Regions from separate parts of the Kineococcus esterisolvens genome, predicted to be linked through region 1. Evidence: riboswitches for the same ligand, from Rfam matches in the RefSeq annotation. Region 1 holds a riboswitch; each other region holds the start of a gene.
What was found. A riboswitch is a leader RNA that binds a small molecule or an ion and turns the genes downstream of it on or off. The one in region 1 is predicted to bind S-adenosylmethionine.
Positions count from the first base shown of each region.

Region 2: another riboswitch for S-adenosylmethionine. It lies ahead of ACRYR8_RS01700 (class I SAM-dependent methyltransferase); the one in region 1 lies ahead of ACRYR8_RS00465 (methylenetetrahydrofolate reductase).
Region 3: another riboswitch for S-adenosylmethionine. It lies ahead of ACRYR8_RS01180 (rhodanese-like domain-containing protein); the one in region 1 lies ahead of ACRYR8_RS00465 (methylenetetrahydrofolate reductase).

Region 1 covers NZ_JBJLRI010000001.1:101,203-104,464, reverse strand. The annotation lists gene ACRYR8_RS00475 (sulfite exporter TauE/SafE family protein) at 1-773, shown strand, start outside; gene fdxA (ferredoxin) at 770-1,096, shown strand; SAM riboswitch class I at 1,156-1,248, shown strand; gene ACRYR8_RS00465 (methylenetetrahydrofolate reductase) at 1,304-2,290, shown strand; gene metE (5-methyltetrahydropteroyltriglutamate--homocysteine S-methyltransferase) at 2,287-3,262, shown strand, end outside.
Region 2 covers NZ_JBJLRI010000002.1:147,537-150,798, forward strand. The annotation lists gene ACRYR8_RS01695 (ROK family protein) at 1-1,056, shown strand, start outside; gene ACRYR8_RS01700 (class I SAM-dependent methyltransferase) at 1,108-1,947, opposite strand; SAM riboswitch class I at 1,956-2,042, opposite strand; gene acs (acetate--CoA ligase) at 2,201-3,262, shown strand, end outside.
Region 3 covers NZ_JBJLRI010000002.1:29,299-32,560, reverse strand. The annotation lists gene dnaG (DNA primase) at 1-928, shown strand, start outside; tRNA gene ACRYR8_RS01190 (tRNA-Asn) at 1,010-1,082, shown strand; gene ACRYR8_RS01185 (HNH endonuclease family protein) at 1,158-1,844, shown strand; SAM riboswitch class I at 1,946-2,032, shown strand; gene ACRYR8_RS01180 (rhodanese-like domain-containing protein) at 2,040-2,459, shown strand; gene ACRYR8_RS01175 (O-succinylhomoserine sulfhydrylase) at 2,456-3,262, shown strand, end outside.

The DNA of each region.
Region 1 (3,262 bases):
CGACGGTGCACCTGGCCGAGATCGGCACGACCCTGGCCTCCGGTGCGGCGCACTGGCGCTTCGGCAACGTCGACTGGCGCGTCGTGGTGCGCGTCGGCGTCCCCGGGGCGGTGGGCGCGTTCGCGGGCGCGACGGTCCTGTCGTCGCTGCCGATGGAGGTGGCCGCCCCGGTGATCAGCACCCTGCTGCTGCTGCTGGGCGTCTACGTGCTGCTGCGATCGGCCGTCGCCCGCTTCGACGAGCGTTCCCTGCACCGGCCGCTGCGACGCCGGTTCCTCGCCCCGCTGGGGCTGGTGGCCGGCTTCGTCGACGCGACCGGGGGCGGCGGCTGGGGGCCGGTGGGCACCCCGGCACTGCTCGCCTCCGGCCGGCTGGAACCCCGCAAGGTGATCGGCTCGGTGGACACCAGCGAGTTCCTGGTCGCCGTCGCCGCCAGCGCGGGGTTCCTCGTGGGCCTCGGTTCGCAGGGCATCGCCTGGACGTGGGTCCTGGCGCTGTTGGCCGGTGGGCTGATCGCCGCGCCGATCGCGGCCTGGCTGGTGCGGCACGCACCGCCGCAGGTGCTGGGTGCCGCCGTCGGCGCCGTCATCGTGCTCACCAACGCCCGGACGCTGCTGCGCAGCGACGCCGTCGCCGCCCCCGACGCGGTCCGCTGGGTCGTGTACGCGCTCGTCCTGACCGCCGGCGCCGTCGGCGTCGCCCACTCGGTGCGCCGCCACCGTCGGCGCATCACCAGCCCCACCCCCGAGAGCGAGAGGAGCGGCGCGCAGTGACGTACGTCATCGCCCAGCCCTGCGTGGACGTGAAGGACAAGGCCTGCATCGAGGAGTGCCCTGTCGACTGCATCTACGAGGGCGAGCGTTCGCTGTACATCCACCCCGACGAGTGCGTCGACTGCGGGGCGTGCGAGCCGGTGTGCCCGGTGGAGGCGATCTACTACGAGGACGACGTGCCCGAGCAGTGGTCGGCGTTCACCGCGGCCAACGTGGAGTTCTTCGACACCGTCGGCTCGCCCGGTGGTGCGGCGAAGATGGGCCTGATCGCCGCTGACCACCCGGTGGTCAGCGCGCTGCCGCCGCAGGGCGAGGGGCACTGAGCGCCCCGGCACCAGGCGAACACCGGCACCACCAGCACCACGGCACCACCAGCACCGCCACCCCATCCAGAGCGGCCGAGAGTCCTGGCTCGACGACGCCGCAGCAACCCCCCGGTCCCCGGGAGCGGGTGCTTCCGCCAGGTCGATGGAGTCGACGATGTCCACCCACCGCCCCACCTCCCGCCCCGCCGAGCACCGCGCGCGCCGGTGACCGTCGGCGCACTGGTCGCCGGCGCCGCCGGGCGGCCGACCCTGAGCTTCGAGTTGTTCCCGCCGCGCTCACCGGCGGCCCGTGACGCCCTGCACGGCACCGTCTCCCGCCTGGCCGCCACGGGCCCGGACTTCTTCTCGGTCACCCACGGCGCGGGTGGCGGCACCCGCGACGCCGGCTGCGAGCTGCTGCGCCACCTGCGCCGGGAGACCCGGGCGGTGGCCGTGGCGCACCTGACCTGCGTCGGGGCCACCCGCCGGCAGGTCGTGGACCTGGCCGAGGAGTTCTTCGCCGCGGGTGTGCGCGACGTGCTCGCCGTGCGCGGGGACCCGCCCTCCGGGCGGATCACCGAGCCGGTCCCCGACGACGCCGTGCGGCGCGCCTGCGACCTGGTGGAGCTGGTGCACGTCGCCGACCGGCACCACCGCGTCCGGGCCGGCGCCGCCGTCCTCCCGCTGAGCGTCGCGGTGGCCGCCTTCCCCTCCTCGCGGCGCGCCGGCGACCTGCAGGCGCTGCGCGCCAAGCAGGACGCGGGAGCCTCCTTCGCCATCACCCAGGTCTGCTACTCCGCCCGCGAGTACGCCGACTTCACCGGCCGGGCCCGCGCCGCGGGCATCACCCTGCCGCTGCTGCCGGGGATCATCCCCACCACCGACCCGGCGCGGTTGCTGCGGCTGCAGCAGCTCACGGGGGTCGCCCCGCCCCGGGAGCTGCTGGCGCTGCTGGAGTCGGCCGCTGAGCACGGGGACACCGCGCGCGAGCGCGCCGGCACCCGCTTCGGGCGGGCGCTGGCTCGCGACCTGCTGCACGCCGGCGCCCCCGGCCTGCACCTCTACACGTTCAACGCAGCGCCCGCGGCGCTGGACCTGCTCGAGGGTGTGCACCTCGGCGCCGGGACCCCGACGGTCCCGAGCTCGGCCGGACGGCCGCAGGCATCCGCGGTTCCCCACGACGCCGCCCTCGCGGCTGGAGGATCCCGATGAGCACCGAACCCCGCACCGCAGTTCCCGGCACCGACGTGCCCGCCTGGTCGGCCACCGTCCTCGGCTACCCCCGCATCGGCCCGCGCCGGGAGTCGAAGAAGGCGCTGGAGGCGCTGTGGGCCGGGCGCGCCGACGTCACCGCCACCGAGCGCGCGCTGGCCGCGGTGCGGGCGCGCACCGTGCGCCGCCTGAACGACCTGGGCCTGCACGCCCACGACGCCTCCATCCCGTCGGCGTTCTCCGCCTACGACCAGGTGCTGGACGCGGCGATCGCCGTGGGAGCGGTGCCGCCGCGCTTCGCCGACGTCGTGGGCGCCGACGGGCGGGTCGACCTGGCCGGCCTCTCCACGATCGCCCGCGGCCGCGGGGCGGACGCACCGCTGGAGATGACGAAGTGGTTCGACACGAACTACCACTACCTCGTCCCCGAGATCGGGCCGGACACGGAGTTCCGCTTCGCCGACGACCGGGGCGTGCGGGAGTTCTCCGAGGCGCTGGCCGACGGCTTCCTCACCCGGCCCGTCCTCGTGGGCCCGGTCACGTTCCTGCTGCTGGCCAAGCCCGCCGACGGCAGTCCCGAGGGGTTCGCGCCGATCGACCGCCTGGGCGACCTGCTGCCGGTGTACGCGGAGCTGCTGGCCGCCCACGCCGCCGCCGGGGCCGCGTGGGTGCAGCTGGACGAGCCCGCCCTCGTCAGCGACTCCGCCACCGAGGGCGTCGACGACCTCGCGGACCTCGTGCGCACCGCCTACGACACCCTGCTCACCGCCCCGTCGGCGGCACCCGCGCGCCCGCGCCTGCTGGTGGCCGCCCCCTACGGCGACCTGGGCGAGCACCTGGGGACGCTGGCCGCCACGGCGGTGGACGGGCTCGCGCTGGACCTGGTGCGCGGGTCCGCCCCCGCCGGGCCGGTCCCCGGCCTGGACGGCAAGACCGTCGTCGCCGGGGTCGTCGACGGCCACAACGTCTGGC
Region 2 (3,262 bases), on a different contig from region 1:
CGCCTGGACCTCTCCCCCGGCAGCCTCACGCGGCTCTCGCGCCCGCTGCTGGACTCCGGTCTGCTGGTGGAGACCCCCGGCGCCCTCGACCCGACGTCGGGCCGGCCGACGCGCCCGCTCGACGTGGAGGAGGACGGCCACCACTTCGCGGGCGTCAAGCTGACCGCCGACACCGCCTACGCGGTGCTGACGACCCTGCGGGCGAGGGTGGTGGCGGAACTGGAGGCGCCGCTGCCCGACCGCTCCCCCGCCACCTGCGTCGCCGTCGTCGGCGACCTGGTGCGCTCGCTCGCGGACCTGACCGGTCCGCGCCGCCCGGGGGTGCGCGCGGTCGGCGTCGGGCTGGGCGGGCGGGTCGCCCCCGACGGGGAGGTCCTCTCCGCCCGGTACCTGGGGTGGGAGTCCGTGCCGTTCGGTCCCTCGCTGGAGGCGGAACTGGGTGTGCCGGTCGTCGTGGACAACGACGTGCTGTCCCTGACGCGCGCCGAGCAGTGGTTCGGCACGGCCCGGCGCTGCGACCGCTTCGCGGTCCTGGCGATCGGCACGGGCGTGGGGTACGGCCTCGTCGTGCACGACGAGGTCGTGGACCACCCCGACGCGGGGGTGGGCCTGCTGGGGCACTTCCCGCTGGACCCGACCGGGCCGCTCTGCCCCGAGGGGCACACCGGCTGCGCGGAGGCGATGCTCACCCGCCAGGCGGTCGAGGTCCGCGCCGGCCTCGCGCTGCGCCGCCCCGTGGGGTTCACGGAGGTCCTGGACCTGGCGGTCGCGGGCCAGCCGCTGGCCCGGCGGGTGGTCGACGACTCCGCCCGCGCGCTCGGCGTCCTGGTGGCGGCGATCGGGAACCTGACGATGCCGCGCACGGTGCTGGTGTCCGGGGAGAACGCCGGGCTGGCGGAGGTGGGGCGGGAGGCGGTGCGCGCGGGGATCCGCGCGCACCGCAACCCGCGCGCCTCCGAGCTCGACGTCGCCGTGCAGCACACGGGTTTCCCGGAGTGGGCGCGGGGGGCGGCGGTCACCGCGATCCGCACGTTCGTCCTGGGGCACCGCCGGTGAGGGCGGGCGGTGCCGGTGCCGGCACCCGCGGCGACGTGGGGGGCGCGGCCGTCAGCGCCGGCGGGCCAGCAGGTGCCAGAACCGCGCCGTCCGGCGGAACTCCTCGCGGCGGCTGAGCTCGACCTCCAGCTCCTCCAGGTCGGCGACGGAGTTCTCGTCGGCCCGCTGCGCGTCCTCCAGCAGCGTCGTGACCGTCAGGACCCCGGCGCGACCGACGACCTCGCAGCCCGCCGCGGCCGCGGCCGCCTCGACGGCGGCGGGGTCCAGCCGCAGCACGGAGCGGCCGGTGGCCCGGTCCTCGCCCCGCTCGGCGTCCAGCAGGACCCACGCCTGCGCCGGCCCGTCGCGCAGCGCGGCGGTCAGGACGTCGGCGGCCGGGTTGGGGGCCATGAGCGAGAGCAGCCCACCGGGCCGCAGGGAGGAGGCCAGCGTCGCCACGTCCGCCGCCACCTGCTGCACGCTGCCGCGGTGCTGCAGCACGTCGTGGCACAGCACCACGTCGAAGGACCCCGAACCGCCCGCGCGGTGGCGGGTCAGCGCGGCCAGGGCGGCCAGGTCCTCCAGGTCCGCGGCCACCGTGCGCACGCGGTCGGCCACCCCGGCGGCGGCCGCGGCCGCCCGGGCGGCGCCGAGCACGTCCGGGGAGGTGTCCAGCACCGTCACCTCGTGGCCGGCCAGCGCCAGCTGCAGCGCGTCGCGGCCGTCGCCGCCACCGGCGTCCAGCACCCGCAGCGGCGCCGGGCCCAGCTGTGCGCACCGCTCGCGCAGCAGGGCCGCCAGCACCCGGTAGCGCAGCCGCCCCCACGGCGACTCCTGCCAGGTGGACCACGCGGCCGCCTCGCGCAGGGCGTCCTCGGCGGGTCCGCCGCCGGCGGACGTCGTCGTGCTCATGGCGCGCTCTCCCATCGGTCCTGGCGTGAGCACCCTCCGCGCGGGGGTTGCTGCGGCGTCGTCGAGCCAGGTCTCTCGGCCGCTCTGGATGGTCCGAGCAGGGTACGGCACGCCGTGCGGGACGGGCCGGGGCAGCTCACGCCCCCGCCCTGCCCCCGTCCTGCGGTTCGCCACCGCGACCGGCGGGACGTCCCCACCCGCTGGGTACGCTGACCGCCGGACCCACGACCCCCCCCCGGGAGGACCCGCCCGCATGAGCACCGCCCCCGTCCCCGCCGGCGACGACCTGGTCTTCCCCCCGCCGGCGGAGTTCGCCGCCCGGGCCAACGTGGGGCCGCAGGAGTACGAGCGGGCCGCGGCGGACCCGGAGGCGTTCTGGGCCGAGCAGGCCGGGCGGCTGCAGTGGGACGAGCCCTGGCACACCGTGTTCGACGGTTCCACGCTGCCCACCGCCCAGTGGTTCGTCGGCGGGAAGCTGAACGTCGCGGTGAACTGCGTGGACCGGCACGTCGCAGCCGGCCGCGGGGACAAGGTGGCGCTGCACTGGGAGGGCGAGCCGGGCGACTCCCGCACGATCACCTACGCCCAGCTGCAGGACGAGGTGTGCCGGGCGGCCAACGCGCTGCAGGAGCTGGGCATCGGCCACGGCGACCGCGTCGTGCTGTACCTGCCGGTGCTGCCGGAGACGATCGTGACGACGATGGCGTGCGCGCGCATCGGCGCCGTCGTCAGCCTGGTCTTCGGGGGTTTCTCCGCCGAGGCGCTGCGCTTCCGGGTGGAGGACACCGGCGCGAAGCTGCTGGTGTGCACCGACGGGCAGTTCCGCCGCGGGAAGGCGGTGGCCGTCAAGGGCGCCGCGGACGCAGCCGTCGAGGGCCTCGACCACGTCGAGCACGTGCTCGTCCTGCGCCGCACCGGGGACCTGACGCCGGACGTGCCGTGGACGCCGGGCCGCGACGTGTGGTGGCACGACGTCGTGGACCGGCAGAGCACCGAGCACGACGCGCCGAGCTTCGACAGCGAGAACCCGCTGTTCATCATCTACACCTCCGGCACCACCGGGAAGCCGAAGGGCCTGGTGCACACCAGCGGCGGGTACCTCACCCACACCTCCTGGTCGCACTGGGCGGTGTTCGACGTCAAGGACGACGACGTCTACTGGTGCCAGGCGGACCTGGCGTGGGTGACCGCGCACAGCTACGAGATGTACGGGCCGCTGTCGAACGGGACCACCCAGGTGATCTACGAGGGCTCGCCGCTGACGCCGCACCCGGGCCGGCACTTCGAGGTCATCGAGAAGTACGGCGTGACGACC
Region 3 (3,262 bases), on a different contig from region 1:
GCAGAAGGCGGCGCTGCGCGCCTTCGAGCTGGAGGAGCGCTTCGCGGCGCAGACGTACGTGGCCGTCGAGCCGTCGGGGCAGGACCCGTGCGACCTGCGGCTGTCCTCGGGTGACGCGGCCGTCGCGGCCCTGGTGGCCGGGCGGGTGCCGCTGTTCGAGTTCGCGATCCGCTCGACGATCTCCCGCTACGACCTCGACAGCGAGGCCGGCCGCCTGGCCGCGCTGGACGCGGCCGCCCCGATCGTCGCGACGATCCGCGACCGCGGTCTGCGGCAGCGCTACGCGGTCAACCTGGACCGCTGGACGGGCTTCCTCGACGAGCGCTTCGTGCTGGACCGGGTGCGCCGGCACGCCGGGGACGGGCACGGCGGCCGCGACGGGCACGGCGGGACGTCCCGCCGCAGCGGGACCGGCGAGCAGGCCGCCGCCCGCCCCGCCCCGCCGGCCCAGCGGGTCGACGACGTCGTCGAGCAGCTGGAGCGGCGGGTGCTGTCGTGCGCGCTGCAGGCGCCGTGGGTGGTCGCCGAGGACTTCGCCGAACTGCCCGCCGACGCCTTCACCGCACCCGTGCACCGCGCCGTGCACGACGCGGTCACCGCCGCGGGCGGTCCGCTGGAGGCGCCGCAGGGGCCGGCGTGGGTGGCGGCGGTGCTGGAGTACGCCGACGGCCCCGTCGCGGCGCTGGTGCAGGAGCTGGCCGTGACGGAGCTGCCCGTCAGCGACGAGGAGGAGCTGGAGCGCTGGGGCCGCTCGCTGGTGGCGGCGCTGGCCGGTCAAGCGGCCACCCGCGCGGTCGCCGACGCGCGGCGGCTCCTGCAGCGGCTGGACCCCTCGGCGCAGGCGCAGGAGTACCTGGCGGCCTCCTCGGAGCTGTTCCGCCTGGAGGCCGCCCGGCGGGCCTGGCAGGAGCGCGCGCAGGGGTCCTGACGGGGCCCGGCCCGTGACGCGGGCACCCGGGAGGGGCTGGTACGGTTGACGTGCTGTCGCCGGGGGTTCACCCGGCGGTGGTCCCGCATAGCTCAATTGGCAGAGCAGCCGGCTGTTAACCGGCAGGTTGTTGGTTCGAGTCCAACTGCGGGAGCTCCTCGAGGGGGCGTGCGCACGCACGCCCCCTTCGTCGTCCCCGGCTCCACGGGGACCCGTGGAGGAGGTGGCCGTGCCCGCTCGGCGCTCCAGCGCCCCCGCGGCGATCCTCGTGCCGCTGCTGCTGGTCGTGCTGGCCGTCGCGCTGTGGCGCGCGCTCGCCGGCGGCGCGCCCACCGGGACCGGCGCCGCGACCGGCGACGCGGCCGAGGCGCTGGCCGCGCTCGAGGTGCGTGCCGCCGCCCCCTCCACCGGTTACGAGCGCGAGCTGTTCGGCGACGGCTGGGTGGACGTGGACGCCGACGGCTGCCGCACCCGCGACGACGTCCTGCAGCGGGACCTGACCGGGGTCCGCCTGGGCGAGGACGGCTGCACGGTGCTGTCCGGCACGCTGGAGGACCCCTACTCCGGGGACGAGATCGCCTTCCGCCGCGGGCGGGGCACCAGCGACGACGTGCAGATCGATCACGTCGTCGCGCTCGCCGCCGCCTGGCGCACCGGCGCGCAGGAGCTCAGCGACGACGAGCGCGTCCGCTTCGCCAACGACCCCCTGGAACTGCTGGCCGTGGACGGGGCGCTGAACCAGTCCAAGGGCGACGACGACGCCTCCGAGTGGCTGCCGCCGGTGGGGGAGTGCGAGTACGTCGCCCGGCAGGTCGCCGTCAAGAGCGCGTGGGGGCTGTGGGTGACGCCCGCCGAGGGCGAGGCGATGGCCGACGTCCTCGCCGGCTGCCCCGGGCAGGAGCTGCCCGGTCCCTGAGACGGCCGGGCGGCCGCAGCCGCCCGGTGCGGACCGGTGGGGCCCGGTGCGGCGCACCGGCGAGGGGGCCCGCGCACCTCCGCCGATGCCCTACGCTGATCGGACCATCCAGAGCGGCCGAGAGACCTGGCTCGACGACGCCGCAGCAACCCCCCTCGGGAGGGTGCTCATGCCGGGACCGATGGGAGGGTTCTGTTGACCTACTCCGGCGACCTCACGGCGCGTGAGGCGTTCGAGCTGCTGCGCGACGACGGCGACGCCGTCCTCGTGGACGTCCGCACCGAGGCGGAGTGGACGTACGTCGGGGTGCCCGACACCGCCGAGCTGGGCAGGTCGCCGATCTTCGCCTCGTGGTTGCCGGTGGAGCAGGACGCGCCCGGTGCGAGGTTCCTCGCGGAGCTGGCGCGCGCGGGCGTCGAGCCGGGCCACCGCGGCCCGGTGGTGTTCCTGTGCCGCTCGGGCAAGCGGTCCGTCGCCGCCGCCGAGGCCGCCACGGCCGCCGGCATCGGCCCCAGCTACAACGTCCTCGACGGCTTCGAGGGAGACCTGGACGAGCACGGGCACCGCGGCGGCGCCGGCTGGCGCGCGCAGGGCCTGCCGTGGAGGCAGTCGTGAACGAGCAGCGACCGCGCCCCTGGCGCCCCGACACCACCGCCGTGCGCGGCGGCCTGGCCCGCTCGGGTTTCGAGGAGACCTCCGAGGCGATGTACCTGACGTCCGGGTACGTCTACGACTCCGCCGCTGCCGCCGAGGCCGCGTTCACCGGTGAGGTCGACCGCTACGTCTACTCCCGCTACGGGAACCCCACGGTCTCGGTGTTCACCGAGCGGCTGCGGCTGCTGGAGGGCGCCGAGGCGTGCTACGGACTGGCCAGCGGCATGTCCGCGGTGTTCTACGCCCTGGGGGCGTTGCTGGGTGCCGGCGACCGGGTCGTGGCCGCCCGCAGCCTGTTCGGCTCCTGCTACGTCATCCTCGACGAGATCCTGCCCCGCTGGGGCGTGACGACGGAGTTCGTCGACGGCGAGGACCTCGCGCAGTGGGAGCGGGCCCTGGCCACGCCCGCGCAGGCGGTGTTCTTCGAGACCCCGGCGAACCCCATGCAGACCCTCGTGGACATCGAGGCGGTCGCGGATCTCGCCCACGCGGCCGGCGCGGTCGTGGTGGTGGACAACGCCTTCGCCAGCCCGGTGGGCCAGCGGCCGCTGCAGTTCGGCGCCGACGTCGTCGTGTACTCCGCGACCAAGCACATCGACGGCCAGGGGCGCGTGATGGGCGGCGCCGTCCTGGGCACCGCGGAGTTCGTCGGGGGCCGCCTCCAGGAGCTGACCCGGCACACCGGGCCCACCCTGAGCCCGTTCAACGCGTGGACGCTCGCCAAGGGCCTGGAGACCCTCGGCCTGCGGGTGCGGCACTCCGCT